2 regions of the Alitiscatomonas aceti genome follow, and region 2 is predicted to be linked to the other one. Evidence: predicted binding sites of a transcription regulator. Region 2 holds the regulator's gene; the other holds the start of a gene.

Region 1 (14,773 bases), on a different contig from region 2:
CCTTTTACGAGACCCTGTACAAAAAATGGCGTGAATATCTCCACCGGCTCACCAGCGGCCAGAAGCTCATAAAGGCCCTGGGCCGGGACTTCACTTCCCCGGAGGATATGAAGGACCATATGGAGGAGATCCGCATCCACCTGCGGGGCCACAACCTGTACGATATCTTTTACGGCCCCTTCCGCTCCCGGGAGCAGGAGATCTTAAAGGCCTACATCCGCCTGGCTCCCAGGGATGATTTTAAGGATATCTTAGACGCCATCGACAGCTTTCCATACTTTGACAGCAGAAAGAGCGGGAAACAGCACTGACTGTTCCCCGCCCTTCTTTTATAAAAGCCTCACTTCCAGATCCTCCACCCGCTTCTCATAAAACCGCATCCGCCATTCCACCGGCTTTCCCGGTTCAAAATACAGGGAGGAAAAGGTGCAACGCGGCTCTCCCTTCCCCGCCATGAAAATGGCCGTGGGCCCGTCGGCTCCGCCGATGATCCCGATGGCGCTGGCTCCTGCCATGACACACACATCATTCTTCGCCTCCGGAAGGAACCGGTCCTCCGTCTCCCTGGGCAGGATCCTCCGGGGACGGTCGCCGCCGCAGTCCCGGATCTGCAGCTCTCTCCTGGAAATCTCTGGGCTTACGGCGTAGGTCATGGCCGCCAGGTGGGTGGGATACTCCCACTCCCCCATACGCCGGAGAAGCCTCCGTCTCTCTTCCTGTTCCATATCCTCCGGCGCTTCAAAGGCCTTCCGGTCCATCTCCTCCTCCTGGTATTCCAGGACCGTCAGCACATGACGCTCTCCTGTGGAGGGATGGATAAAGGAGATCTGGTCTCCCGGCCCCCGAACTGTAAAGCGGATGCCCGGAACACAGACCCGGTCCCGCTTCATGGTAAGGCTCAGGGACCGGAGCTTTGGCGGCCGCTTTGTAGCCCAGGAAAAGCTCCAGCGGTTGATGGACCAGGCCTTCGCCGGATCCAGTCCGTAATGCTCCAGGAGCCTCCGCTCCTCTTCATATGGGTCTGCTGCCAGGTACTTCTCCGCTGCCGGATCCTCCACTGGATCCCCGTCATTATCCAGTTCCGGATATTCCTCTGCCGGCCCATCATCCAGAGCCCCGGCATCCATTTCCCGGCAGGATTCCGGGAGCCAGCAGAGCCCGTTTCCCTCCACTCCCCGAAGCTTCCTTCCGTTCAGTACGATCTCCGGCTGGAAGCCCGTTTCCAGAGGACTTTCCTGCTGGATCCGCTCCTGCTCCTCCTCCGTCAGCCTGTCCTCCTCCAGATCCCGGTACCGTTCTAAAAAGGCCTTCACCCGTTCCGGGTCGATCTCCGCAAAGATATCTGCCACCAGCCCCTTTCCGCACTGGTACACCGCCGGAACATGCCAGATCTCCTTCCCCCAGGAAAACGTCTTTCCCACCGGGATCTCGATCCCCCGGCGGCCCCTCTGGCCGTAAAAGCCCCCTTCAAAGGTCACCTTCCAGTCTCTGTCCCCGGTCTGCTCTTTTCCACACGCCTTCCGGTCATCCTTCTGTATATCCACAGGCTCCCCTCCTTTTTCTGACTGCCGCAGCTGTTTCCATGGATCCTATTTTATCATATCTATCCCCAAAAATATATAGGAAAAACCGGCAGCCAGTCCAGGATGGGCCAGCTGCCGGATACGCACAATACAAGTTATTTTATTTCCAGTTAAGCGTTTGTTTTTTCTCTCTTCTTGATCTCCGGAAGGATCAGTCCCAGAGCAGTAAGAACGAAGGGAGTGATTACGTTTAAGGCTGTGGAGGCCATATCGCCTTCCACATACATACCAAGGAGACAGCATGCAGCCGTTACGAAGAAGCACCATACGCCTGCGGTCAGAGCGATGCCCTGGTTCTTCACGAAGCGGTACTCCGGATGGAACTTGCCGGCAGCCTTTCTTAAGGCAATGTAAGCGGCAAATACCCACAGGTAACGGAGCGGCATGGTTACGGAGTTCAGCTTATTTAACTGTGTTAATACAGCAGCTGCGCCCGGTACGAAGGACTGGATCAGGATGATACTTCCGGAAAGAGCCACAACCATCCAGATACCGTTGATGTATGCGCCCTTGTCGTTCTTCTTTAACAGCTTGGTGGGAACGAACTGTCTTGCATCCTCATTGTCAAGAAGCATACGAAGCGGAGCGTCGATACTTAAAACAAGAGTGGAGAACTGTCCGATGGCGTTGCAGGCTGCGTAGATGATCAGCAGAGCGTTGCCTACGCCGTAGTACTCACCTAACTTCTGGAATGCCCAGTAGGAGCCGTTGGAAACGTAGGAGTTGAAGCTTTCCTTGCTCTCGTTGATGATGGTCGGATCGAACATCTTGCCCATGGCGATGGTTCCCAGGATCGCACATACCATGACCATAACGGCCAGAGCGATCATACCCTTCGGGAATCCCTTGGACGGATCCTTTACCTTATTTACATACGGGGAGATCTTCTCACATCCGCCCACTGCGAATACCAGGATGGACAGGGAAGTGAAGTAACCCACGTTGAACTTCGGGATCAGTGCCTCTTTGGTGAATTCCATTGTCACATACTCTGCGTTGGGATTGATCACCGGAGCGGCAAACATCATAAGGATGTACAGGATGGACATTACGAACATACTGGTTCCGGCAATGGTAGCCAGCTTCTTAAGCGGGTTTAAGCCGCGGCTTGCTACCCAGCTGAAGAACAGGAGAACTGCCAGAGTCGCTAACTGTACAGCAATGGTCGGGAATGTATCGTAGGTAGTTCCGTTCTGGAATACCATCCAGCTTAAAGCCTTTAATCCGCCGCTGCCCTTACTTGCGATATAAGTAACGTGGCATGCCCAGTAGGTCCAGCCGGCATAATATGCAAATTTCGGGCTGATGGTTTCGTGGATCCAGGAGCTTACGCCGCCGCCGGAGTTCTTGAAAGCGGAGCCCAGCTCACCAACCATGAGCGCGTAGGGAACAAAGTAAAGGGCAAACATCATTACCCAGCTGAAGATAACCTGGATACCATTGAAGTATACGAAGCCGTTCAGAACGTTTCCGAATCCCCAGACTGTGGAAAACGCCATAAAGGCTAAGGTATACCAGGTCATTTTCTTAGAATTTTCCATTGTGTAACCTTCCTTTTCTTTTTTGTATTTGTGCAACGAAATGCATTATAGCACAGTTCTTGTTAAATTCCAAACGAATTTGTTGAAATTTTATATACTTGAATATTATGCACAAAAAACCAAAAATTATTCTATGATTTATATGGATTCTGCGGACTGGTTTTTTCTTTTGTTATTACTATTCCCTTTGGTTATGTCTAGTATATTTATACATTATATCTTTTTTATAAACATTATTAAATTTATATAAATTTCCAACTGTTTTTCATCATTTTATCATAAAAACGACGATTTTCTCATGTTCTTCACCAGATTTATTGACTTTATCTCTTTACAGGATTATAGTATTTACTTATAAATACTAACAAGGAGAGAATAATTATGAACACACTTGTAATCGTCCTCATCTCCGCGATCTGCCTGGCCTCCGCCTATGTGCTGTATGGCCGCTTTCTTGCAAAGAAATGGGGCATCGACCCGAAAGCCAAAACACCGGCAGTCGTTCACGCAGACGGACAGGACTACGTCCCCACAGACGGCTGGACCGTTTTCAGCCATCAGTTTTCCTCCATCGCCGGAGCCGGCCCTGTGACCGGAGCCATCCAGGCGGCCGTTTTCGGATGGGTCCCCGTTCTTTTATGGATCCTCATCGGCGGCGTCTTCTTTGGAGCCGTCACAGACTTCGGTGCTCTTTATGTGAGCGTAAAAAATGATGGTAAGTCCATGGGACTTCTGATTGAAAAATACATCGGCAGGCTGGGCCGGAAGCTGTTCCTGGTATTCTGCTGGCTCTTCACCTGGCTGGTGATCGCGGCCTTTGCCGACATGGTGGCCGGGACCTTCAACGCCTACCAGACCGTGGACGGCGTGACCAGCCTGTCCGAAGCGGCAAAGACCAACGGCGCAGCCGGGACCATTTCCTTATTATTCATTGTTTTTGCCATGCTTTTTGGCGTATTGCAGACACGCCTCCATTTTACCGGCTGGAAGGAGACGATCCTGGGCCTTGCCTGCACCGTAGCTGCCCTGGCTCTTGGAATGATGGCCCCCATCACCGCCGGAAAAGAGGCCTGGACCTACATTACCTTTATTTATATCTTTTTTGCAGCAGTCCTTCCCATGTGGCTTTTAAAGCAGCCCCGTGACATCATGACCACCTATATGTTCATCGGCATGATCGCCGGAGCTGTGCTGGGTCTTTTCGTGGCCCATCCATCCATGAACCTGCCCATGTACACCGGCTTCCATAATGAAAAGCTGGGAGACATGTTCCCGATCCTGTTCGTCACCGTTGCCTGCGGAGCTGTTTCCGGCTTCCACAGCCTGGTATCCTCCGGCACGTCCTCAAAGACCGTGGCCAACGAAAAGGATATGTTAAAAGTGGGCTACGGAGCCATGGTCCTGGAAAGCCTTTTAGCCGTACTGGCCCTCTGCGTGGCAGGTGCTGCCGCCGGAGCCGACGGAACTCCCGCTGCCGGAACTCCGTTCCAGATCTTTTCAAACGGCGTGGCAGGCTTCTTCCAGATGTTCGGCGTTCCCATGTACATTGCCCAGTGCTTCATGACCATGTGCGTTTCCGCCCTGGCCCTCACAAGCCTGGACGCCGTTGCCAGGATCGGCCGTATGAGCTTACAGGAGCTGTTCTCTGTGGATGACATGGAGCACGCCGAAGGCTGGAGAAAGTTCATCTGCAACAAATACGTTTCCACCCTGCTGACCCTGTTCTTCGGCTTTGTCCTGACCCGGATCGGATATTCCAACATCTGGCCGCTGTTCGGATCTGCCAACCAGTTATTATCTGCCCTGGTCCTGGTGACCCTGTGCGTATTCATGAAGGTCACTGGCCGCAGCAACAAGATGCTGTTCCCGCCGCTGGCCATCATGCTCTGCGTCACCACCACTGCCCTGGTACAGAGGACCAAAGCGCTGGTAACTGCCTTTGCCTCCGGCTCCGCCACCTTCATGGTGGAGGGACTCCAGCTGATCATCGCCATCCTTTTAATGCTCTTAGGCCTGATCATCGTCGTAAACTCCCTGCGGGCCTACTTCGCCTCCAGGCATAATTCCGAAAAGACGGCTCCGGCCGCCGCATCATAAACATACATAAAAGAAGCCGGTTCCGGCTCTGGAAACCACAGATCAGGGTTTCCGGACCGGGACCGGCCTTTTTCATTTTGCTTATGATCTTGCCATCCCATCCACGCTTAAGACCACGCCTGTGATGTAGGACGCTTCCTCTGAAGCCAGGAACACAAAGGCGTTGGCAATGTCCTCGGGCTTGCCCAGACGGCGCAGGGGGATCTGCCGCACCAGCGGATCCATCACCTCTTTTGGCACCGCCTTCATCATATCCGTCTCCGTGATCCCCGGAGCCACCGCGTTGACGCGGATCCCCCTGGGGCCCAGCTCCCGGGCCAGGGATACGGTAAGTCCGTTGACGGCAAACTTGGAGGTGGGGTATGCCAGGCCGCTGGCCTGGCCGGAAATACTGACCATGGACGAGGTGGAAAGGATCACTCCGCTTCCCTTGGCGATCATACATTCGCTGGCCGCCCGGGTGGCTGTGAAGATCCCCTTCACGTTCAGATCCATGACACGGTCGTATGTCTCTTCCGTGTATTCCGTAAAGGGCGTGCTTTCGGAGACTCCTGCATTGTTCACCAGGATATCCACGCAGCCGTATTTTTCTGTTACCTTCTTAAATTCCTTCCGTACCGATTCCAGGCTGGAAAGGTTGGGACTGATCCCGTCCACCACGGAATCCGGATATAGCTCCTTTAAGCGGGCTGCGCTTTTCTTCGCATTCTCCTCGGAGCTGGCTGTGATAATGACCTTGGCGCCCTCCTGTAAAAATCTTTCTGCTGTGGCAAAGCCGATCCCGCGGCTTCCGCCGGTTATGATAGCAACCTTATCCTTTAATCTCATATATCCGCCCTCCCTGGGTTGATGTTTTTCTTTATGTTCTTATCATAACCGTTTTTCCGGAAATTTTCCGTGATCTTGTCACAAAGCTGAAATTTTTCCAGGCGTTCCCTCTTAATCGTTCATTCCGGAATCGCCAGCTTTCCATTCCTCAGGCTCTGGGCCTTCTTGCATAATTTGGAGTAGATCCGTTCCACAAACCATTTTTCCGTGGATCTTCTTTGGATTTCCTCCACACCGATCCACCCGATCTCACTGTTTTCGTCCTCCTTGATCCGCAGCGGAAGCTCTGGGTCCGCCTCCAGCAGATAGGTCACGTTCAGATGCAGATGCGACGGCACGTAGCTTCCCCGTTTTTCGTGGCCGTCAACCGTAAGGATCTCCAGGGAGAAAATATCCTCTGTCACGAACCGGACGGATTCCAGCCCGCTTTCCTCCCGGATCTCCTTCAGCGCCACCGCCTTCAGATCGGCGTCCCCGTCTGCATGGCCCCCAAGCCATGCCCACGACTGGTAAAGATTGTGGTATGCCATCAGGACCTTTTTCCGGTCCCTGTCCATGATCCATGCAGAGACCGTGATATGGGCGTTCCGGTTGTCCCTGGTCAGGATATGGTCTGCCTGTTCCATCTGCCGCAGGATCTCCTTCTTATCCTCCCGTTCCTGTTCATTGAAGGGCTCATAACGACGGATCTCCTCTCTCAGCTCCATTTCGGTCATCGCCCCACCTCCTTATCTTTTCCCCAGCTCCCAGAAGGCCACGGCTGACGCCGCCGCCACATTGAGAGAATCCACCCCGTGGGCCATGGGGATCATCACCGTATAGTCGCAGTCTGCAATGGTCTCCGCCGCCAGACCGTCTCCCTCGGTCCCCAGCACCACCGCCAGCCGCTCCTCTGCCAGGAGGGCCGGATCGCCGATGCTCACCGAATCTTTTTTTAAGGCCATGGCGGCCGTCTTAAACCCCAGCTCCCTTAAGACCTCCATCCCCCTCTCCGGCCACGGACACTGCTGCCGGTCAAAAAAAGTCCAGGGCACCTGGAACACTGTGCCCATGCTGACCCGTGCGGCCCGCCGGTACAGAGGATCGCTGCATCCCGGCGTCAGGAGCACCGCGTCCATGCCCAGGGCGGCCGCAGACCGGAAAATGGCCCCCACATTGGTGGGATTCATGACGTTTTCCAGGACCGCCACCCGTCTGGCCCCAGCGCAGAGGGAAGCCGCATCCGGCAGCCTCCGCCGCCGCATGGCGCAGAGGACACCCCTGGTCAGCTGAAAGCCCGTAAGCTCCGTAAGGATCCTGGCCTCTGCCGTATAGACGGGGATACCGCCGCACCGGGAGACCACCTCTCTGGCTTCTCCCTCCACATGCTCCGGCTCCATTAAAAGGGACACCGGCTCATATCCGGCATCCAGGGCCCGGCTGATGACCTTGGGGCTTTCAGCAATAAAAAGGCCCGTATCCGGTTCGTAATAGTGAAGCAGCTGGCCCTCAGAGAGCCTGGCATAAATGTCCAGCTCCGGAGCCGACAGATCTGTGATCTCTCTTATATCTGGCATAATCGGTCCTCCTCTTTTCTTATGGAAATATTATACGGTCCCGGAAGCGGGATGTCAAATGCCTGAAGGATCACGGGCCGTCATGGTCAGCTGACTTCATACTTTTTTCACAAAATAATTAGCACTCGACTCTTGACAGTGCTAATAATGTGTGCTATATTACAGATAGAACAAAAGAGGAGGGCAAAACAGAAAAAGGACTTCAAACGTCCGGCCTGGTTCCTGCCGCCTCCGGTTCCAGAAACTTATTTGTGACCAGCAGTAAATTGACATATAGAATGGAGGAATGATTTATGCTGATGCCCAGCATCTTTGGTGAAAACTTATTTGATGAAATGATGGATTCCTTTAACGATGAATTCTTTGGAAAACGCAGTCCGCTGTACGGAAAGAACGCCTCCAGAGTCATGAAGACCGATATTAAAGAAGCGGATGGCCGGTATGTGATCGACATTGATCTTCCGGGCTTTAAGAAGGATGAAATCCATGCTGAGTTAAAGGACGGCTGTCTGACCATAAGCGCCTCCAAGGGCCTGGATAAGGACGAAAAGGATAAGGAAGGCCGCTATATCCGCCGTGAACGGTACGCCGGAGCCATGAGCCGGAGCTTTTATGTGGGCGAGAACGTAAAGCAGGAGGATATAACAGCCAGATTTGAAAACGGGATCCTTTCCCTGTCTGTTCCCAAAGAGGAGGAGCAGAAGAAGGTGGAAACACCCAATTACATCGCCATTGAAGGATGATGAAGGTCGGAAAGCCCAGAGGGCCGCTGCAGACTGGCAGTGGCCCTCTTTCTATATGACCAGGAGCCGGAAAAGGCTGTTCCCAGCGGTTTTCCCGGCCCTCTGCCTGTTTAGAAGTTGGTGGGAGTCATGACCTTCCCGGCCAGGACCTCCTCATAGTCCTTCAGGTTCCTCTGTAAAAGCTCCGGCGTGTTGAGGCCGTAAGGACATTTACTCATGCACTGGTTACAGTGGAGGCAGTCCTTGATCTTCATCATCTTTGCCTGGCCCTCGGGGGACAGATGGCCTTCGGACGGAGAACGGCGCAGCAGCAGGGACATCCGGGCGCAGTTATTGATCTCGATCCCCACCGGACACGGCATACAGTAGCCGCAGCCCCGGCAGAAGCTTCCGTACAGCTGTTTTCTGTCCGCCTCGATGAGAGCCCGGATCTCGTCGTTCATCACCGGCGGATGTTCCATATAGCTTAAAAATTCATCCAGTTCATTCTCCCTCTGGACGCCCCAGATGGGAAGCACGTTGTCGTACTGGTCCTCAAAGGCGTAGGCGGCGGCAGAGTTGATGATCAGTCCGCCGGACAGGGCCTTCATGGCGATGAAGCCGATGTTGTTCTTCTTACAGTCCTCCACCAGCTCCACATCCTTTTCGCTGCACAGATAGCAGAACGGGAACTGGAGGGTATCATAAAGGCCGCTGTCAATGGCCTCATGAGCCACAGCCAGCCGGTGGTTGGTGATGCCGATGAAGCGGATCTTTCCCTGCTCCCTGGCCTTTAAGGCCGCCTCATAAAGGCCGCTTTCATCCCCCGGCTTCGGGCAGAAGGACGGGTTATGGAACTGGTACACGTCCACATGATCCGTTTTAAGGAGCGTCAGGCTGGTCTCCAGGTCCTTCCAGAATTCCTCTGCGTTCTGGGCTGCGGTCTTGGTGGTGATGTAGATGTGGTTCCGGATATCACTCATGGCATAGCCGATCTTCTCCTCACTGTCAGAGTAAGCCCTGGCTGTATCAAACAGCGTGATGCCGCCGTCATATGCCTTTCTTAAGAGCTTTGCGGCCTCATCCCTTGTGATCCTCTGGATCGGCAGCGCACCGAACCCGTTCTTGCTGACTGTGATCCCTGTTCTTCCCAGTGTTACTGTCTTCATTTTCCCATACCCCTTTCTTTTCCTTTGCCTGCGGACTAAGACTGGCAGCGCTCCTGGTCCAGCATGGCCTTTAAGGCCTCGTCGCTGTCGTCGATCCAGACGTCTTCTTCGTCTGCGCTAAGCCCCAGAAACTGTGCCAGCGTCCGCTCGTCGTCGCTGTTGTTCCATATCTCAATGTAATCGTCGATCTCCTCAAACCGGATTTCTCCGGCCAGATACTTTTCTTTGAACGTCATTTTCCTGCTCCTTCAGGTTCTTCAGGATGGTGATCTCCTGATTATCAATATGCTCCCGGATCGCGATCTTCGCCTCGTGGACATGGCGCAGGCTCAGGGCCTTTAAGATCTGGTCATGCTCCACCAGGAGAATATGCCGCTTGTCCTCATCCTTGATATATTCCAGGCGGTAGCGGTACATCTGCTCCCGCAGGTTGTTTAAGATCTGCACCAGCTTTTCATTTTTTGTACTGCCGTAAATGATCTCATGATATCTTTCATCGGTCTGGGCGATCCGCATGGCGTCTCCCTCCCGGATGGCCTGGGCAAACAATTCCTGTGTTTTTTTCAGCTCCTCCAGCTCGTCCTCCGTCATCCTCTGGCAGGCCAGGTCCACCGCCAGCTCCTCCAGGGTCCGGCGCACCTCAAGCACGTCCCGCAGATTGTTTTCAGAGATCCTGGCCACCTCGGCTCCCTTCCGGGGGATCATAAGGACCAGGCCCTCCAGCTCCAGCTTCCGGATCGCCTCCCGGATCGGAGTCCTGCTGACGCCTAAGCGCTCCGCCAGCTGGATCTCCATGAGCCGCTCTCCCGGCTCCAGCTCTCCCTTTAGGATCGCCTGGCGCAGCGTCTTGAACACCACATCCCGCAGGGGCAGATATTCATCCATCTTCACATCAAAGTTGTTCGTCATTGGCCTTCTCCTTCTATCTGGCTGGTTTTTTGTTAAAAAATCTGGTCAAATAGACCTGTCGGGTCAACCGTCCGTTGTCTGTCTCTCTGAGGATCCCGCAGACCGCGTCTGCCTCTTCCCTGTCCTTAAAGATCCCAAATACCGTGGGGCCGCTGCCGCTCATGAGCGCCCCCTCCGCCCCATGCTCCAGCATGATCCGCTTAATGGCGCCGATCTCCGGATGATCCGGGATCGTGACCGTTTCCAGCACATTTCCCAGACGGGCTGTAACGCCGTCCAGGCTGCCTGCCCGGATGGCCGCCGCCATGCCGTCGATATCCGGGTGGGCCTCCGGTCCCAGGGCATCCACCCGCAGCTTTTCATACACCGCCTTTGTGGACACTGAGATCTGGGGCTTTGCCAGCACCACATGGCACTGGGGAGCCGGTGGAAGCTCCGTAAGGATCTCCCCGATCCCCTCCGACAGGGCGGTTCCTCTGAGGATACAGTAGGGGATATCCGCTCCCAGCTTCACTCCCCGCCGCATCAGTTCTTTTTTCCCAAGGCCCAGGCCGAACAGCCGGTTCATGCCCACCAGGACCGCCGCCGCGTCGGTGCTCCCTCCCGCCATACCGGCGGCCACGGGAATGCATTTCCGGATCTTTATATCCACGCCCTCTGACAGGCCGAATTCATCCATTAAAAGCTTTGCGGCCCTCCAGGCCAGGTTTCCCTCTCCGTCCGGCACATAGGGAAGGTTCGTTTCCGTGCGGATCCCTGGTTCCTTTGTCTTCTCCATCACGATCCGGTCATGGAGGTGTACGGTCTGCATGATCATCCGCACCTCATGATAACCGTCCTCCCGTTTTCTCACCACATCCAGACCCAGATTGATCTTTCCATAGGCCTTTAATTCCAAACGATCCAGCATTTCCATCACCCGCTTGTATTTTTTCTGTTTCTTGTATACAATAATCAGTATACCGGATAAAGCCCTTATTTGACAAGAGCTTTCCATATAAAATTTATATCTGGCCCAACGGCTTATTTTTCCCGGAAGCCCAGCTTTTCTGCCAGGGCCAGGGAGGGGACGTTTTCCTTCCGGATCCGCACCAGGAACCGGTCCGCCTCCAGCTCCCGGCGGCCATATTCCAGGATCCCGGCACAGCTTTCCAGTCCATAGCCCCGGCGGCGGTATGCGGGAAAAATATGGTAGCCCATCTCCAGGACCACCTCTCCGTCCCCGGCGTTCTCCCGGCCGTTAAAAAGCTCCAGCTTCACCAGTTCCTGTTCTTCCTTCCCGTCCTCCTCCGGCACCTTAAGCCCCGCCACACCGATCAGATCCCCGGTCTCCTTTTCCACCAGGGCCCAGAAGCCGAACTCATAAAATGTATACTGGTGCTTCGTATACGCCTCCAGCTCCTCCACAGAGCCGAAGCCGCGGCCCACCTGGTTGGCCCACACCTCGTCAAAATCATCGCCGGTCATCTCCCGCACCAGAAGCCGCCTGGTCTCGCAGATCCTCCAGGGAAGTCCCAGATGGCGTCTTGCAGCCCGCTCCAGAAATTCCTCCGTCACGTCCGAAAGCGCTTCCACCGCATAGGGAGCCGCCGTTCCCCGTCCCTCGCCGCTCCATAATCCAACAATGGCTCCTCCAGCCGCCCTGGCGGCCAGAAGAGCCTCGTTTTCATCGGAGATCAGAACCGGGATCTCTTTCCCGTTCACTGCTGCATATCGGATCTCCCTCATAAATATTACTCCCGGATCAGCATTTTTCCGGTTCCGGATACGTTTCCCCAAAGGTTTCAGCCGTAATGGATTTGATCTTCTGCTCCTTCATGGGACGGTCGCTGTAATCGGTGCGGACCTCGGCGATCGTATTGACCACGTCCATTCCCTCGATCACCTGGCCGAAAGCCGCATACTCTCCGTTTAAGTACGGAGCCGCTTCATGCATGATGAAGAACTGGGAACCGGCAGAGTTAGGGTTCATAGCCCTGGCCATGGATAAAACGCCCGGCGTATGGGCCAGATCGTTCTGGAAGCCGTTGTGGGAAAACTCGCCCTTGATGCAGTAGCCCGGGCCGCCCATGCCGTTGCCGTCGGGGCAGCCGCCCTGGATCATAAAGCCCTTGATGACCCGGTGGAAGATCAAGCCGTTATAAAAGCCCTTGTTCACCAGGCTTAAAAAGTTGTTGACTGTATTGGGAGCCACCTCCGGGTAAAGCTCTGCCTTTATGATGTCTCCGTTCATCATTTCGATGGTAACTACTGGATTTTTCATTGACAATCTCCTTTTCCTGTAATAAAACCGGGGATGCCATGAAGACATCCCCCATTTCTATCTGATATTATACAGGACACACTGCCGGATGTCCATACCTTTATTGCTTTGGAAGCAGGGCAAACTCGATGCGGATGCTGGCTGTCACCTCCATCTCGCCCGGCATGACGCCCATATCCACGACCGCCTCTTCTGCGGCTCCGGCCCCCGGCGCGCTCTTCATGGACATATTGGAGGTCACATACCGACCCTCCTGGCGGTCTCCGTATTCCTCAATGTTTATAACGTATCCCAGCTCCTGGCCGCTGGCCTCTGCCAGGACAGATGCCCGGGTCTTTGCCAGCTCCACTGCCCGTGCCAGAGCGTCGGCGTAGGCCTCGTCATAGGTGCTGGAATAGTAGGAAATGGACTGGATCTCATTGGCTCCGGCCGCCACTCCCTGGCTCAGCAGGCTCCCAACCTGGTCCAGGGCCACACCCGATACCTCCACCTGGGTCCGCATCTCATAGCCCACCAGCTTTCTCGTATTCCCGCTCCAGTCATACATGGGGTTCAGGGAAAAGTCCGAGGTGGCAATGGATGTTTCTGCCACTCCCTGGCCCTTTAAATATTCCAGAAGCCCGTTGAGCTTTTCCGCATTGGCCTGCTGGCATTTTTCTGCGTCCGCATCCTCCGTGGCGATCCCATAGACGATCCGGGCCATGTCCGGCGCTACCTTTACCGTTTCCGACGTGCTTAAGGAGATCTTCCTATCTTCCTCCAGGTTCTGCACCTGGATCACATCCGGAACTGTGGCCTTCACCTCCGTGGCGCAGCCCGAAAGCAGGACGCTTCCCGCCGCAATACAGCCCGCCGCGATCAGGGCAACTCTTTTTTTCATAACAGCTTCCTCCTTTTCTGATAAAACAGAAATGCAGTCTCTCCTCTTTACAGCCCTATTTTACCAGAAAAACCTTTCATCCCCGGGACTTTTCTCTTACGTTTTTTTGAATGAAGTTTTAATTATCCGCTACCGTTCATAAAATGTTCAAATTCTTTTCAAAATTCTTTTACACAATACACATGATTTCTTCATCTTTACAGGATATCATATAACCATAAACAGATAAACATCCGATGCGATGCTGCTTATAAGATTTTTTTCATAATACTCGGGCTGATAGAAAATATCAGCTCTCCTCCCTTTTTCAAATAATCATTTTGTTGAAAAAAGCACCTGGCGGGGTGCTTTTTTCATGTCTTTTTCTTTCTGCTCCGGCCCGCCGGAGCCCTCTTCTCCTGCCGGATCCCTTCCATACCGCCAGACGGCAGTCAGAGCTCCTTCCCGGCCCGCCCCGGAGAGCCCACCTTCCCGGATAACAGCACCAGCGCCGCCAGGTTCGGCACCGCCATACATCCGTTGAGCACATCCGAAACCTCCCAGACCAGCTCCATGGGGCCAAGGCTTCCAAAGAATACGGCGGCCAGATATCCGGCCGTATAGATCCGGACCAGATCTTTTCCGACCGCCTCCCCCAGGTACGAGGCCGCCTGCCGCCCCATATAATACCAGGCGATGATGGTGGCAAAGGCAAACAGGGCCACGCACATGGACACTGTATATCCGCCCAGGTTCCCCAGGCCCCTGGAAAAGCAGATCCCGGTCAGCTCTGCCCCGTTTCCGGAAAAGGCCGGAAGCTCTCCGCCCATGGCACAGAGGATCACCACCGCCGTCAGGGTGCAGCTCACGACCGTGTCAAAGAACACCTCAAAGATCGCCCACTGACCCTGGACGCCTGGATCGCCTTCTGCTGCCCCGTTGAGGACCGCCAGGCTTCCCAGTCCCGCCTCGTTGGAAAAAACGCCCCGGGCGATCCCGTACTGGACGCTTTTGCTGGCCAGGAGCCCCACCGCGCCTCCGGCGGCACTCCGGAACGAAAACGCATCCTGGAAGATCATCCCAAAGGCAGAGGGAATATTTTCCCGGAACAAAAACAGCACCGCCGCCGAAGCCGCCATATAGATCCCTGCCGACACTGGGACCATCTTTTCCGCGGCTCCCGCTATGGCCCCGGCTCCCCCGGCCATGATCCTTCCGCTTAAAAGCACCAGAAGGCCCCCGATGA
Region 2 (14,773 bases):
CCCTTTTTCTTTTTATCATACCAGAAAAAGGGGATTTGTTCACAATTTATTTACTCATGCGTTTGTCCTGCCGGATCTTCCGGAGGTTTCTGCCGAAACAGCTGTTTCAGATCCTTTCATTAGAAGGTTTCTCCGTTCCGGCTCCCGCATCGGAAGAAATGATAAAAATGCATCAATGCAATGAAAAATGAAAAAATATCTTGACAAACGGGGACTTAAGTAATATAGTAACAACTGTAAATGTTAGCACTCATAGATAAAGAGTGCTAATAAAACAAAAAGAGGGTGAAAATGTGGAGCTGGACGAAAGAAAAGAGAAGATTTTGAAAGCCATAATCCAGACGTATTTAGAGACAGGAGAGCCGGTGGGCTCCAGAACGATCTCCAAATATTCTGGTCTTAAGTTGAGCTCCGCTACCATAAGGAACGAGATGTCGGATCTGGAGGAGCTGGGATACATTATCCAGCCCCATACATCGGCAGGACGGATCCCCTCTGATAAGGGATACCGGTTCTATGTGGACCAGATCATCCAGGAAAAGGACAGCCAGGTAAACGCCATGCAGGACATGATGATCCAGCGGGTGGACCGGGTGGAGCTTTTACTGAAGCAGATGGCCCAGATCCTGGCCAGCAATACCAACTATGCGACCATGGTCAGCGGTCCCAATTACCACCAGACGAAGCTGAAGTTCATCCAGCTTTCGAGAGTAGAGGCCAACAAGCTTCTGATCGTGGTGGTGGTGGAAGGAAATATCATCCGGAATTCCTTTGTGACTTTGGATGAAGAGCTTTCCAATGAAGAGATATTAAACTTAAATATCCTTTTGAACAACAGTCTCAACGGGCTTACGATCCAGGAGATCAACCTGGGAGTGATCGCAAGGCTCAAGGAGCAGGCGGGGATCCACAGACAGGTGGTGGAATTTGTCCTCAACGAGGTCTCTGAGGCCATTGGCTCCCAGGCGGAGGATCTTCAGATTTATACCAGCGGAGCTACAAATATTTTCAAGTATCCGGAGCTCTCCGATACGGAAAATGCCAGCAAGCTGATCAGTACCCTGGAGCAAAAGGAACTTTTAAAGGGACTGTTTGATGAAAGCCAGGCGCCGTCGGCATCGGATTCCCAGATCCAGGTTTATATCGGAGATGAAACGCCGGTGAAGACCATGAAGGACTGCAGCGTGGTCACTGCCAACTATGTGCTGGGAGACGGCCTTAGGGGAACCATCGGGATCATCGGACCCAAGAGGATGGACTATGAAAAGGTCGTCGGGACCCTAAGGACTCTGGTGACCCAGCTGAATGAAACATTTAATAAGCAGCAGTAAATAGAAATGAAAGGTGTCGAGTCAAGTGGAAGAGAAGGAACTGGAAAAGAAAGCTCCAGGAGAGGCAGAAGCAGAAAATATTCCCGAAAACGGAGCGGGAGCTGAAAACACAGCTGAAAACGCGGCTGGGCCGGCAGGGGCCAGCGCAGACGGAGAAGCTGCTCCGGAAAATGGAAAAGAAGAAAAGAAAGAGAAAAAGGGGCTTTTTGGAAAGAAGAAGGACCCGAGAGATAGCCAGATCGAGGAGCTGACAGATCAGTTAAAGCGGTCCATGGCAGAGTTTGACAATTACAGGAAGCGGACGGATAAAGAAAAGTCCGCTATGTATGAGATCGGAGCCAGGGATGTGATCGAGAAGATCCTTCCTGTGGTGGATAATTTTGAGCGAGGCCTTGCCACCGTTCCCGAGGATGCGAAGGAAACGCCCTTTGCCGAAGGAATGGAGAAAATATATAAGCAGCTTATGAAGACCCTGGACGACATGGGCGTAAAGCCCATCGAAGCTGTGGGCAAGCCGTTTGATCCCAATTTCCATAATGCAGTGATGCATGTGGACGACGAATCCCTGGGAGAGAACGTGGTGGCATCGGAGCTGTTAAAGGGATATATGTACCGGGATACTGTGGTACGCCACAGCATGGTGCAGGTTGCCAACTAACTGGAAGTAATTTATCATTGTTTATAAATTCAGGAGGAAATCACTATGAGCAAGATTATTGGTATTGACTTAGGTACAACAAACAGCTGTGTAGCAGTTATGGAAGGCGGTAAACCGACCGTTATCGCCAATACAGAAGGAATCAGGACCACACCGTCCATCGTGGCATTTACAAAAAATGGAGAAAGACTGGTAGGTGAGCCGGCAAAACGTCAGGCCGTGACCAACGCAGACCGCACCATCTCCTCCATTAAGAGACACATGGGTACAGATTATAAGGTAGACATCGACGGAAAGAAATATACTCCCCAGGAGATCTCCGCAATGATCCTCCAGAAGCTGAAAGCAGACGCAGAAAGCTATCTGGGCGAGAAGGTGACAGAGGCAGTTATTACCGTTCCGGCTTACTTTAACGATGCTCAGCGTCAGGCTACCAAGGATGCAGGTAAGATCGCAGGCCTGGAAGTAAAGCGTATCATCAACGAGCCCACAGCCGCAGCCCTGGCTTATGGCCTTGATAATGAAAAAGAGCAGAAGATCATGGTATATGACTTAGGCGGCGGTACCTTCGATGTTTCCATCATTGAGATCGGTGACGGCGTCATCGAGGTTCTGGCTACCAACGGCGATACCCGTCTCGGCGGCGATGACTTCGACAACCGTGTGACCCAGTGGATGATCGACGAGTTCAAGAAGGCAGAGGGCATCGACCTGTCCGGCGACAAGATGGCTCTCCAGAGATTAAAAGAGGCTGCTGAGAAGGCAAAGAAGGAGCTGTCCACAGCCACCACCACCAACATCAACCTTCCGTTCATCACAGCCAACGCAGAGGGACCGAAGCATCTGGATATGAACCTGACAAGAGCGAAATTTGACGAGCTGACCAGCGATCTGGTGGAGAGAACTGCGATCCCGGTACAGAATGCCCTGAAGGATGCCGGACTTTCTGCATCTGAGCTTTCCAAGGTCCTCCTGGTAGGTGGCTCCACCCGTATGTTAGCCGCACAGGAGAAGGTAAAACAGCTGACAGGCAAAGAGCCCAGCAAGACCCTGAACCCGGATGAGTGCGTTGCCATCGGAGCAGCGATCCAGGGCGGTAAATTAGGCGGCGATGCAGGCGCAGGCGATATCCTCCTTCTGGATGTAACACCGCTTTCCCTGTCCATCGAGACCATGGGCGGCGTTGCCACAAAGCTGATCGAGAGAAACACCACGATCCCCACCAAGAAGAGCCAGATCTTCTCCACTGCAGCCGATAACCAGACTGCCGTTGATATCCATGTGGTACAGGGTGAGAGACAGTTTGCAAGAGACAATAAGACTCTGGGCCAGTTCCGTCTGGACGGCATCCTTCCGGCCAGAAGAGGCGTTCCGCAGATCGAGGTTACCTTTGATATCGACGCCAACGGCATCGTAAACGTATCCGCTATGGATAAGGGAACAGGCAAAGAGCAGCACATCACCATTACCTCCGGCTCCAACATGTCTGACGCAGATATTGAGAAGGCCGTGAAGGAGGCAGCCGAGTTCGAGGCCCAGGATAAGAAGAAGAAAGAGGCCATCGACACAAGGAACGATGCAGATTCCATGGTATTCCAGACCGAAAAGGCCCTGGAAGAGGTAGGCGATAAGATCGATGCCAACGATAAGGCAGCCGTTGAGGCAGACTTAAATACACTGAAAGAGGCTGTAAACCGTGCGCCCATCGATCAGATGACAGACGCCCAGGTGGAAGACATCAAGGCCGCAAAAGAAAAACTGATGCAGAGCGCACAGCAGCTCTTCACAAAGGTTTATGAGCAGGCCCAGGCGGCTGGCGGAGCCCAGGGAGCAGGTTCCCAGGCAGGACCCCAGGACGCAGGCCAGGCAGGCTACGGCGATGATGTGGTAGACGGAGATTACAAGGAAGTCTAATAATAAAAGCTGCGAAGCGTATAAATCGAAGGTATGGGGATTAGGCGGCATTCCGCCTAACCCCTTTCCCACTATATAGAGTTTGAAAGGTAAGACTTGAAATGGCAGAGAGCAAGAGAGATTATTATGAAGTCCTTGGCGTGCCGAAAGATGCAGATGATGCGGCGTTAAAGAAGGCATACAGAGTTCTGGCGAAGAAGTACCATCCCGATGCCAATCCGGGAGATAAAGAGGCGGAGGCTAAGTTCAAGGAGGCTTCCGAGGCATACAGCGTGCTCAGCGATCCGGAAAAAAGAAGACAGTACGACCAGTTTGGCCATGCGGCCTTTGACGGAGGCGCCGGCGGGGCCGGAGGCTTTGGAGGCTTTGATTTCAGCGGCGCAGACATGGGCGATATTTTCGGCGATATTTTCGGCGATTTCTTCGGCGGCGGCAGGAGCAGGGGGCGCAGCAACGGGCCCATGCGCGGAGCGAATTTAAGGACCGGTGTCCGGATCACCTTCGAGGAGGCGGTATTTGGCTGTCAGAAGGAGATTGAATTAAACCTGAAGGATGAATGCCCCAAATGCCATGGAACGGGTGCAAAGCCGGGAACCTCTCCGGTGACCTGCCCCAAGTGTAACGGGAAAGGAAAGATCGTTTATACCCAGCAGTCCTTCTTTGGACAGGTACAGAACGTGCAGACATGTCCGGATTGTCAGGGATCCGGCAAGATCATAAAGGAGAAATGCCCGGACTGCTATGGCAGCGGATATATTTCCAGCAGAAAGAAGATCCAGGTGACGATCCCGGCAGGTATCGACAACGGACAGAGCATCCGGATCGCCGGAAAGGGAGAGCCGGGGATCAACGGCGGTGACCGGGGAGACCTTCTGGTGGAGGTGACTGTATCCAAGCACCCGATCTTCAAACGGCAGGAAACCACCATCTTCTCCACCGTGCCCATTTCCTTTGTAACAGCGGCACTGGGCGGCCCGATCCGTATCAAGACCGTGGACGGGGAAGTGGAGTATGAGGTAAAGCCTGGCACCCAGACCGATACCAAGGTACGGCTCAGAGGAAAGGGCGTTCCGTCCTTAAGGAATAAGAATATCCGTGGAGATCATTTTGTGACCCTGGTGATCACAGTGCCTGAAAAGCTCAATGAAGAGCAGAAGGAGGCCCTGCGGCGCTTCGACGACGCCATGAACGGCATTGCGCCGGAAGGCGGAAAGAAGAAGCGGGGACTTTTTGGAAAATAAAACAGGATGATCCGGGAGCTGCTGCAAAATTTTTGCAGCAGCTTTTTTATTCGCTTCCCGCAGTGTTTTTCAAAAAAAGTTCTTTTATATAGAGCATATCCTGGAATAATGGAATAAATAGCTTTTCATGCCCTCTGCTGCCATTGAGATTTGTGACCTGTGGATGGCAGAAGCTGATGACAGGGATCTGTTTTTTATTGATCTCAGTAAAATAATACTGCCAGTCCCGGTCAAAGGTCCTGGACCGGAAGGATGCCCATTCCGTTGAAACTGGCAATACATGATCTTTAAGCAGGGCAGCATTTCCTTTGATCCCGGAACTGGCCAGACCGCAGCAGATGATCATGCCTGGATCACACAAACAGATCTCTTCCAGGATCTTTCCATGCTGCATCTGCACCGCATCCAGAAGCTGGCTTCCAGAGGCGCGGCTGCCGCCGCCCTCCTTCTTCAGATTCATAACAGCAACGCGCCTTAGCTGTGCCGCGCGGCTGGGGGAGGACATATCCCACGGATACTCCCCGTCACCGTCCAGCAGTGCTTTTGTCCATCTGCCGATGTTGTTCCATGTTCTCCATCCGCTTCCATCTCTGCGGAGATCCGCACACAGGTCCCGCTCGTGCCGGCAGTTCATATCGCGGAGAATAAATAAAATGTGCGGCCTGTCATAGTGAGCGGGATCAACAATCCCGTCCCGGATAAAAGCGTTAAACGAATATTCGGATTTCCATTTTGTAAACAGCTCATCAAAGTTCATGGAAAGGCCTCCCTGCTTTTGCAAAAGTCTTCCGGCTCCTGGCCGGATCTATATGGCGTTTGGTACAGAGCATATCCAGGCCTTCGCGGCTAATGTCATAGGAAAGTGCATCCTATGACATAAAAAACGCTCCGCGGGGATCGCTATACAGCGGAAGGAAATTTGTCCGCAGAAGCGGCCCGCCGCAGGCGGAGAAGCCCTGTCCGATCATTATAAACGGGAACAGGCAGAAGTGTAAGCCCCTTTTTGGGCATAGACAGGGACTTTTTTCTGCTATGCCCAAAATTTCGGAGATTTTTGGGTATATACAGAGAAAAAAGAGAAATATGCCCAATCCATAGGAGAAATCCAGTGAAATCCGGTGAAAATCCCAGGATTTCCGTGAGATTTTTGGGCACTGTGGGAAAAAACGTACATTTTTGCCCAATATTTTCAAAAATAGGGGAGGGGGGAATATGGGACCGGAAGGATCCCGGTTTTCGCAGACGGCGGTGATCTGAAAGGAAACATGGGGCGGGAGCCTGGAACGGGCGCGGGAGGCGCAGGGCGGCTGGATATCTGCGGCAAACATAATACTAAATAATCAAATATACATTGACAGACGAGGTATTATATTGCATAATGAAACTAAGGAAAGGTGGTGGGAGCGTGTCGATCACATCGGATATTTTACGGGGACACACAGAAACGATCATCCTGTCCCTGCTGCTGAAGCAGGACAGCTATGGCTACAAGATCAACAAGGAGATCCTGGCCCGGACGGACCGGAGGTACGAGCTGAAAGAAGCGACCCTGTATTCAGCGTTTAAACGGCTGGAGCAGGCGGGCTGTATCCGGACGTATTGGGGAGACGAGACCACTGGAGCCAGGCGAAGATATTACTCGATCACAGAAAAAGGGAGAGAAACCTACGCTTCCAACCGGAGGGACTGGGAGGAGGCAAAGGAGCTGATCGACCGGCTGCTGGACGATGACGGGGAGGGCACAGCATGAAAGAAAAACTGAGAAAATATGTGGAAGATATGGTAAGGGATATCCCGAAAACCAGAAATGTGGTGGATTTAAAGGAAGAGATCATTGGAAATATGGAGGAAAGGTACGATGATCTGCGGGCAGAGGGGTACGGGGAGCAGGACGCCTTCGACTGTACCATCAATGCCATGGGCGACATCCGCTCGCTTTTTGAAGAGGAAAACAAGGAAAACGGCGGCGGAAAGGGAGAGCCTGTAATGGCGGGAGAAAGACCAGAAAAGAAAAAAGACCATACGGTGAAGATCCTGGTTCTGGGAGCTGCCCTTGGAGGCCTGCTGTTTCTTCTGGGCACCGGTATGGTGGCAGCCAGGGTGGACAGGGGCCATAAAGGAGGAGAAGAGACCCTTGAGGCATCGGGACGTCTGGACGGGGAAAATCATTTTGAAGACCGGAAGGAGACGGGAGAGACTGGCCCTGGCATGGAGGAACCGGGGATAGGAGAGGCTGGCCCCGGTGTAGGACAGCCAGAAATAGGAGAGAGCGGTCCTGGAACAGAAAAGCCGGGTACGGAGGAGACTGGTTCTGGCGCAGGAGCTGACCCTGGAGATACTCCCGATGGATGGAGATGGACAAAGCTCGGCGATGGCGGGATCCTTAAACGTCAGATCCCTATGGACGAGGCAGAGGACATCCAGATCTCCTATATACTGATCGATCTGAACGTGGAGGTGACAGATTCCGAGGAGATCCTTCTGGAGGAGGAGTACGTGGTCCCGTGGGAAGAGATCCATCAGACCAGGGTGTCTTCTGGCGGAGGCCGGGTGGAGATCGTCAACGATGATCCAGATGGATCAAAGGGAACGATCGTCTTAGGACTGACAGGACTGAGGTTTGAAGACGAGGAAAAGAAAAGGCTCCCGGTTTCCGCCAGGATCCAGATCCCAGAGGATTTCCGGGGAGAGCTGGAGATCAATACGGTATCGGGAAACATACGGATTCCGAGATTTGAGGGAGAGAGCCTGGAGGTCGCCACAGTATCCGGCGATCTGGATGGAGGAACGATCAGAGGAGCAGTGGAGGGAGAGAGTGTATCCGGGGATCTGAGCATTGAGAAGGCAGCGGCAGGCGCAGAGCTTTCCACCGTATCCGGGAAGATGACGATCGGAGAGGCCCTGGGAGATATTTCCATGGAAAGCGTGTCTGGAGAGATCCTTGTGGAAAAAGCAGAGGATCCCCGGTTTAAGTTCGAGGCCCAGTGGGTCAGCGGCGGTCTGGAGACAGATTTTGACGGGCAGCTGGAATGGGAGAAAATGGGTGCCAGTGGGATCGTGGACAGAGGAAACGGCAGGGAAAGCGGAAAGAACCTTTCCAGGATCCAGTTCACCACCACATCGGGAGATATGGAATGTTATACAGGAAAATAGAAGGATGAAAAATAGCCAGAGAGCTGCAAACGGGGGATCTGCGGATCACTTCCTCCGTTTTGCAGCTCCTTTTTAATGGAAAAAATTATTCTTCAGCTTCCAGCAGATCATCGATCTGCTTCCAGATGGCGTTGATCTCTTTGAGAGAATCCAGGCGGTCCTGCTTCTGTTCCATGGCTTCGCCCATGGCCTTTAAGGCTGCGTCAAAATCTTTTTCCTTTACAGCGGCCCTGGCCTGGGTCCGCAGGGATTTTATGGAGAGACTGTCCATGGAAGAACGGACCTCACGGATCCTGGCCTTCAGTTCCCGGGCTTTTTTCCAGGTATCTTTGGAAACAATCAGCTCCCCGGTCTCCTTACGGATCTGCCGGATCTCGCTGAAACGGGCCGACAGGGCCTTATTTTCGGTGCGGACAGCGTCCATCTCCTCCTCCAGGGCCTTTAATTCCTCCCGGATGGGAGTTACGGCCTCTTTATATTCCGCCCTTGTTTCTGCCGCAAAGGCCGGGAAGGACAGAAGGCATCCCATAACAACGGTCGTGACCGCCAGCTTCATACATTTTTTCATTGTGCATCATATCCTTTCTTTTCAGTGTGGGACCGGAGCTTTTATTCCATAGGAAAGCACATCCCGTAACAAAAAAATGTTTTGCAGGGACCGCCACGCGGCGGAAGAGAAGTTTAATGCAGAAACGGCCCGCCGCAGACGGAAAAGCCCACAGGCGGGCTTCTTTCCCGCAGGACTGCTCCGGATAGGAATATATTACCAGGTCCATCTGCAATAGAAAAGGTGCAGGCTGCGGCAGTCCTGCGGCAGAAATGGGGCAAAATCATAAATGGAAGGAACCGGGGCTTCTGGAAAAGAAAAAGCGGATTGTATGCGATTAAAAACTTGAAGTTACAGCTGGGATATGTTATCTTTTTCACAAAACAGAGACGACTGCAAAAAATCACAGGAGGAATAATTCGATGAGAGGTGTTGAGACCAGGATCCAGGAGATCCGCCACAGGATCTTCCGCGAGGCGGCCCGTATGGCCTACCATACCGAGTGGCCCATTGACAAAAGGATCGAGGAGCTTCCATATAAGATCATCCCCGGGGAGGTTGGAAACTTCCGCAATGACGTGTTTTTAGAAAGAGCCATCGTAGGAGAACGGCTGCGCCTGGCCATGGGACTTCCCTACCGCGGGGCGGGAGACCCGGCCCCTGTGTCCGATGGGATCGAGGCGGCAGACCGGCCGGAAACGTATTATACGCCGCCGCTGATCAATGTGATCAAATTTGCCTGCAATGCGTGTGCAGAAAAAAGGGTCATGGTGACCGACGGCTGCCAGGGCTGCCTGGCCCACCCTTGTGTGGAGGTTTGCCCCAAGGATGCGGTGAGCCTGGACCGGACCAACGGGAAATCCAGGATCGATCCGGAGAAGTGCATTAAATGCGGCCAGTGTGCAAAGGTGTGCTCCTACAACGCCATCATTATCCAGGAGCGTCCCTGTGCGGCGGCCTGCGGCATGGACGCCATCCACTCAGACGAGAACGGAAAAGCAGATATCGACTATGACAAATGCGTTTCCTGCGGCATGTGCCTGGTGAACTGTCCCTTTGGAGCCATTGCGGACAAGTCCCAGATCTTCCAGGTGATCCGCGCCATCCAGACAGGAGAGCGGGTATACGCCGCTGTGGCTCCTGCCTTTGTGGGACAGTTCGGCCCCAAGGTGACGCCCGGAAAGCTGCGGGCGGCCATGAAGCAGCTGGGCTTTGCCGATGTATTCGAGGTTGCCATCGGGGCAGACCTCTGCGCGGTCCAGGAGGCCGAGGACTTTATAAAAGAGGTGCCGGAGCATATCCCCTTTATGGCAACCTCCTGCTGCCCGGCCTGGTCTGTGATGGCAAAGAAGCTGTTCCCGGAATACGCAGACTGCGTTTCCATGGCCTTAACGCCCATGACCCTGACTGCCAGACTCATTAAAAAGCAGCATGAGAAGGCAAAGGTGGTATTCATCGGACCGTGTGCGGCCAAAAAGCTGGAGGCCATGCGCCGCAGCGTCCGCAGCGAGGTGGATTTCGTGCTGACCTTTGAGGAGATGGCAGGGATCTTTGATGCCCGCCATGTGGATATTGAGAACATGGAGGAGGATCCCGACGGCGTCAACGACGCTTCCGCAGACGGCCGCAATTTTGCCGTGGCCGGAGGCGTGGCAAAATCGGTGGTCAATGTGATCAAGGAACGGTATCCCGATAAGGAGATCAAGGTAGCCAACGCCGAGGGCCTTAAGGAATGCAGAAAGCTCCTGGCCATGGCCAAGGCTGGAAAATATAACGGGTATCTTCTGGAGGGAATGGCCTGTCCCGGCGGCTGCGTGGCCGGGGCCGGGACCATGCAGCCCATTAAAAAATCCCAGGCTGCCGTGGGGCTTTACGCCTCCAAGGCGGGCCACAAGACCTCCGACGGAACGGAATATGTGAAGGAGCTGGAGAAGCTGGTGGAATAGGATCCATGTAAAAACGAAAAACGCTTAAGCAGAGAAATGGTATCTGCTTAAGCGTTTTTTTATGTCATAGGAAAGTGCGTCCTATGACATAAAAACGTTCCGCGGGGATCGCCATGCGGCGGAAGGGAATTATGCCGCAGAAGCGGCCCGCCGCAGGCGGAGAAGCCCGCAATCGGGCTTCTTTATGGGCTGGTCCCGGAAATGCGCATCAGGGAGGACATGTTTTCAGCACGTTCTTTTACAGGAATCTCCGGAAGGGCATGATCAGGACCCGGAGCACGCCGTAAAAGAGTTTTTTACCTGCACTCATTTCCCGGGGCACATAGTTTTCGCCGTTGATGTACGTCCCCTCCGGCGTCATGTACCGGCTGTACGTCTTGTTGACCTCCGCTTCTTTGCGGATGACGGCGTTTAATTCCGGGGAATCCACAGCCAGCATCAGCTCTGTATCCTGGTAGGTGCTCCGCATATCCATATTATAGGAGCCGACGATGCTCATGCGGTCGTCGATGAGGACGGCCTTGGAATGGCTGGAATGTTCTCCCAGATATTCGTAGACACGGACGCCGGTGGCCCAGATCTTCTTTTTCTGGTTCAGATAGTCGGTGCAGCCCCAGGGATTGGCGCCGCTGGCCACATCGTTGGTGATGATCTCCACTAGGTCTGTTTTCTTACACAGGGCCGTAAGGTCTGCGTACATTTCCTTTCCGCAGATGATGTAGGGCGTGTAGACCGTGATCTCCTTTCCGGTCCCCATGAGGTGGCAGACGGTTTCCCACATCCAGGGCTCCTTATTGGAGGCATTGATGGGGTTGTGAAGGAGGGTGATCCGGTTGGTCTCCATGGTGAGGGCTTCATAATCCCAGGGCTCATAGGCGGACGGATAAGAGGACTTCAGGGCGTCAGCGTGGGCGGTGAGCCACTGGATGCATTCCTGGGATTTTTCCCAGTCGCCCATTTTCGTATACAGCTTCGCATCGGGCAGCTCCCAGACGGACTGGAAATACTGCTTTAACTGATGGATGGAGGCCTCCGGGTCCCCGACGGTCTCATAGATGAACAGCTCCCGGTCGATGTTTTTCACCGGCGTATAGTCTCCCAGGAACAGGTTAAAGGTATTCCTGCCGCCTAAAAGATACATCTGGTCGTCGATGATCAGATATTTGTCATGGAGTCTGGCCTGCATTTTCCACGGTGCATAAAAATGGATGGGATTATAGATCTTCAGCTCGATATTTTCATGGGAAGCCATGGCCTCGAACCATGGGCTGTTGTTCACATCCAGCATGCCGCTGAATCCGTCCACCAGCATCCGGATCCGGACTCCGCGTTCTGCTGCGGAAAGGAGAGATGCCATGATGTCCTTGCCGGCTTCATCCACGTTAAAATCGAAGGTGGAGAAGATGATCTCCTTTTCGGCCTGGTCAATGAGGTTCAGACGGTAGAGGAGGGCGTCGGTGTTGTCGTCTATGTAGGCGGCCCGCTCAGCGCCGGGAAGCTCTGAGTAATATTTTGCGGAACGGATCCGGTCCAGGATCTCCTGGGGGACCTTTTTATGGGCCACATAGGGCAGGGTCAGCAGGAGGATGTAAAGGAGCAGCAGGAACAGAAATGAGACGCCAAAGAATTTTAAAATCCTGATCATAAGCAATTCACCTCAAAATGAAAGAAAAAATTAAAGAAAAGGCCTTGAAATTTTCACGGTACTTTATCATAATAAAAGTGTAGGGGAAATATCCATCATTCTTTACAGAAAGCGAGTGACAGCCGATGGAGCTTACATTTAACGGACAGATCGAACCCGGGTACATAAAGGAAGTAAAGGATATCCTGGAAAAGCGGGAATTTATGCAGCTGGGAGCGTTTTCCCATCACCAGAGTACATCCAGACTGATGCACAGCATCAATGTATCCTATATATCCTGGCATATAGCCAGAAAGCTGGGGTGCGATGCAAGAATGGCCGCCAGGGCCGGACTGCTTCACGATTTCTGCCTTTATGATTTCAGGGAAAAGCCTCCCACAGGCGGCTTCCAGGCATTTTACCATCCCAGAGTCGCGGCTAAGAACAGCCAGGAGGTCTTTGGGATCAGCGAGCGCGAGAAAAGCGCGATCCTTTCCCATATGTTCCCTCTGGGGCCGGTGCCAAAGAACCGGGAGGCGTGGATCATTACCATGGCCGACAAGATCTGTGCATCCATGGAATACTGCCATATCTATATTGCCCTGGAGCGGGGCCGCCGGGTGGTGGTCGCCGCCAACAGCTGATCGTTCCAGAACTCAGGATACCGCGGTACAAAGAGAACGGCCGTCACTAAAAATAGTGGCGGCCATTTTTTTCCCCTATTTCTGAGTACTATATCATACCGCATCTGGGTATTCAAGGAATAAATTATTAAATTATCATGAAAAATGTCGGAGGCCATGCTATAATATGGGTAAAAATAACAGAAGGAGACAGGTATGGAACAGTTTCTGATCGTATGCCCGCTGGTATTTCTGGCGGGATTTGTAGACTCCATTGCCGGAGGCGGGGGATTGATCTCATTCCCGGCGTATATGCTGGCCGGGGTTCCCGTCCATGTGATCCTGGGAACTTCAAAGCTGAGCGCCTTTCCGGGATCCATCGTTGCAGCCTTAAGATTTGCCAAGAGCGGCTATATCCGTTTTAAGCTGGCCCTTCCCTGGGCGGCTTCTGCGGCCCTGGGAGCTGTGGGAGGAGCCAGCCTGGCCCTTAAGACCGATGAAAAGCTGATCCGCTCGCTGATGGTGGTGGTGCTTCCGGTGGTGGCCTTTTATGTGCTGAAGAATAAAGAACTGGGCGGCGGGGAGGCTCCGGACCGGTCCGAGGATCCGGACGGATTCCGCCGTATGTTTTTTACAGGCCTGGCTGTCTCCTTTCTGATCGGCGGATACGACGGCTTTTACGGTCCGGGGACAGGGACCTTCTTGATCCTCGTATTCACTGGCCTTTTGAAGCTGGGGACCAGAGATGCGGCCGGGATCTCCAAGGTGGTCAACCTGAGCGCAGATATCGGGGCCCTGGGGACGTTTTTTGTCGGCGGAAAGGTGGATTATGCCCTGGGGATCGCAGCGGCCCTTTTCTGCATGGCAGGCAGCTACTTTGGAGCGGGGCTCGTGGTCAACAACGGGCAGAAGATCGTAAGGCCTGTGGTCATGGGCGTGCTGGCTCTGCTGTTTGTGAAGATCCTGGCGGGGTGACGGCCGTTCCCTGTCCCGGCGGCAGGCCGTTTGCTCTCTTGTATTCGGGGACGATCTGTGATATGATATCATGTGACTTTTTAGCGGTTCTTAAAAGGAGCCGTTCTGAGACCGGAGGAAAAAAATATGAAGTGGAAAAAATTTACGCTGAAGACCACCACAGAGGCGGTGGACTATATCAGCAGTCTGTTTGATGAGATCGGGATCCAGGGCATTGAGATCGAGGACAACGTGCCTCTGACCGAGAGCGAGACCAAGGGAATGTTCATCGACATCCTGCCGGAGCTGCCGCCGGACGACGGTACAGCCAGAGTGAGCTTTTATCTGGACGACGATGACGACGCGGAGGCCATCTTAAAAGAAGTGGATGAGGGGCTTTCTGAACTGCGCCAGTACGTGGAGATCGGTGAGGGGACCATCACAGCCTCTGAGACCGAGGACAAGGACTGGATCAACAACTGGAAGCAGTATTTCAAGCCGTTTACTGTGGATCACATCCTTATAAAGCCCACCTGGGAGGAGATCCCTGAGGAGCACAAGGACAAGCTTCTGATCCAGATCGACCCGGGAACGGCCTTTGGGACCGGAAAGCATGAGACCACCCAGCTCTGCATCCGCCAGCTGGAAAAATATGTGAAGCCGGGTGTGCGGATCCTGGATCTGGGCACCGGCAGCGGCATTCTCGGTATTACGGCCTTAAAGCTGGGAGCTGGTTCTGTATTCGGAACGGATCTGGACGAGAACGCCATTACCGCCGTCCA

The links. The regulator HrcA, encoded in region 2, represses chaperone genes, less so after heat shock. The targets are predictions, from matches to a motif close to TGTTAGCACTCNNNNNNNNNGAGTGCTAACA.
Region 1: OCV69_RS10460 (Hsp20/alpha crystallin family protein) is a predicted target of HrcA. The motif match lies at 7,722-7,752, and genes of this name have one in related genera.

What each region holds. Positions count from the first base shown of each region.
Region 1 covers NZ_JAOQJF010000020.1:20,319-35,091, reverse strand. The annotation lists gene OCV69_RS10495 (ATP-dependent nuclease) at 1-311, shown strand, start outside; gene OCV69_RS10490 (sodium ion-translocating decarboxylase subunit beta) at 330-1,544, opposite strand; gene OCV69_RS10485 (amino acid permease) at 1,694-3,124, opposite strand; gene OCV69_RS10480 (carbon starvation CstA family protein) at 3,506-5,221, shown strand; gene OCV69_RS10475 (SDR family NAD(P)-dependent oxidoreductase) at 5,303-6,049, opposite strand; gene OCV69_RS10470 (NUDIX hydrolase) at 6,169-6,756, opposite strand; gene OCV69_RS10465 (TrmH family RNA methyltransferase) at 6,778-7,605, opposite strand; gene OCV69_RS10460 (Hsp20/alpha crystallin family protein) at 7,899-8,348, shown strand; gene OCV69_RS10455 (aldo/keto reductase) at 8,459-9,496, opposite strand; gene OCV69_RS10450 (hypothetical protein) at 9,532-9,732, opposite strand; gene OCV69_RS10445 (GntR family transcriptional regulator) at 9,689-10,405, opposite strand; gene ispE (4-(cytidine 5'-diphospho)-2-C-methyl-D-erythritol kinase) at 10,419-11,315, opposite strand; gene OCV69_RS10435 (GNAT family N-acetyltransferase) at 11,429-12,133, opposite strand; gene OCV69_RS10430 (peptidylprolyl isomerase) at 12,150-12,668, opposite strand; gene OCV69_RS10425 (SIMPL domain-containing protein) at 12,769-13,548, opposite strand; gene OCV69_RS10420 (alanine/glycine:cation symporter family protein) at 13,980-14,773, opposite strand, start outside.
Region 2 covers NZ_JAOQJF010000021.1:43,242-58,014, reverse strand. The annotation lists partial or broken gene OCV69_RS10890 (hypothetical protein) at 1-184, shown strand, start outside; gene hrcA (heat-inducible transcriptional repressor HrcA) at 294-1,331, shown strand; gene grpE (nucleotide exchange factor GrpE) at 1,357-1,989, shown strand; gene dnaK (molecular chaperone DnaK) at 2,035-3,903, shown strand; gene dnaJ (molecular chaperone DnaJ) at 4,005-5,144, shown strand; gene OCV69_RS10865 (hypothetical protein) at 5,191-5,901, opposite strand; gene OCV69_RS10860 (PadR family transcriptional regulator) at 6,550-6,894, shown strand; gene OCV69_RS10855 (DUF4097 family beta strand repeat-containing protein) at 6,891-8,297, shown strand; gene OCV69_RS10850 (hypothetical protein) at 8,383-8,865, opposite strand; gene OCV69_RS10845 (4Fe-4S dicluster domain-containing protein) at 9,267-10,790, shown strand; gene OCV69_RS10840 (phospholipase D family protein) at 11,029-12,435, opposite strand; gene OCV69_RS10835 (HD domain-containing protein) at 12,561-13,058, shown strand; gene OCV69_RS10830 (sulfite exporter TauE/SafE family protein) at 13,254-14,012, shown strand; gene prmA (50S ribosomal protein L11 methyltransferase) at 14,139-14,773, shown strand, end outside.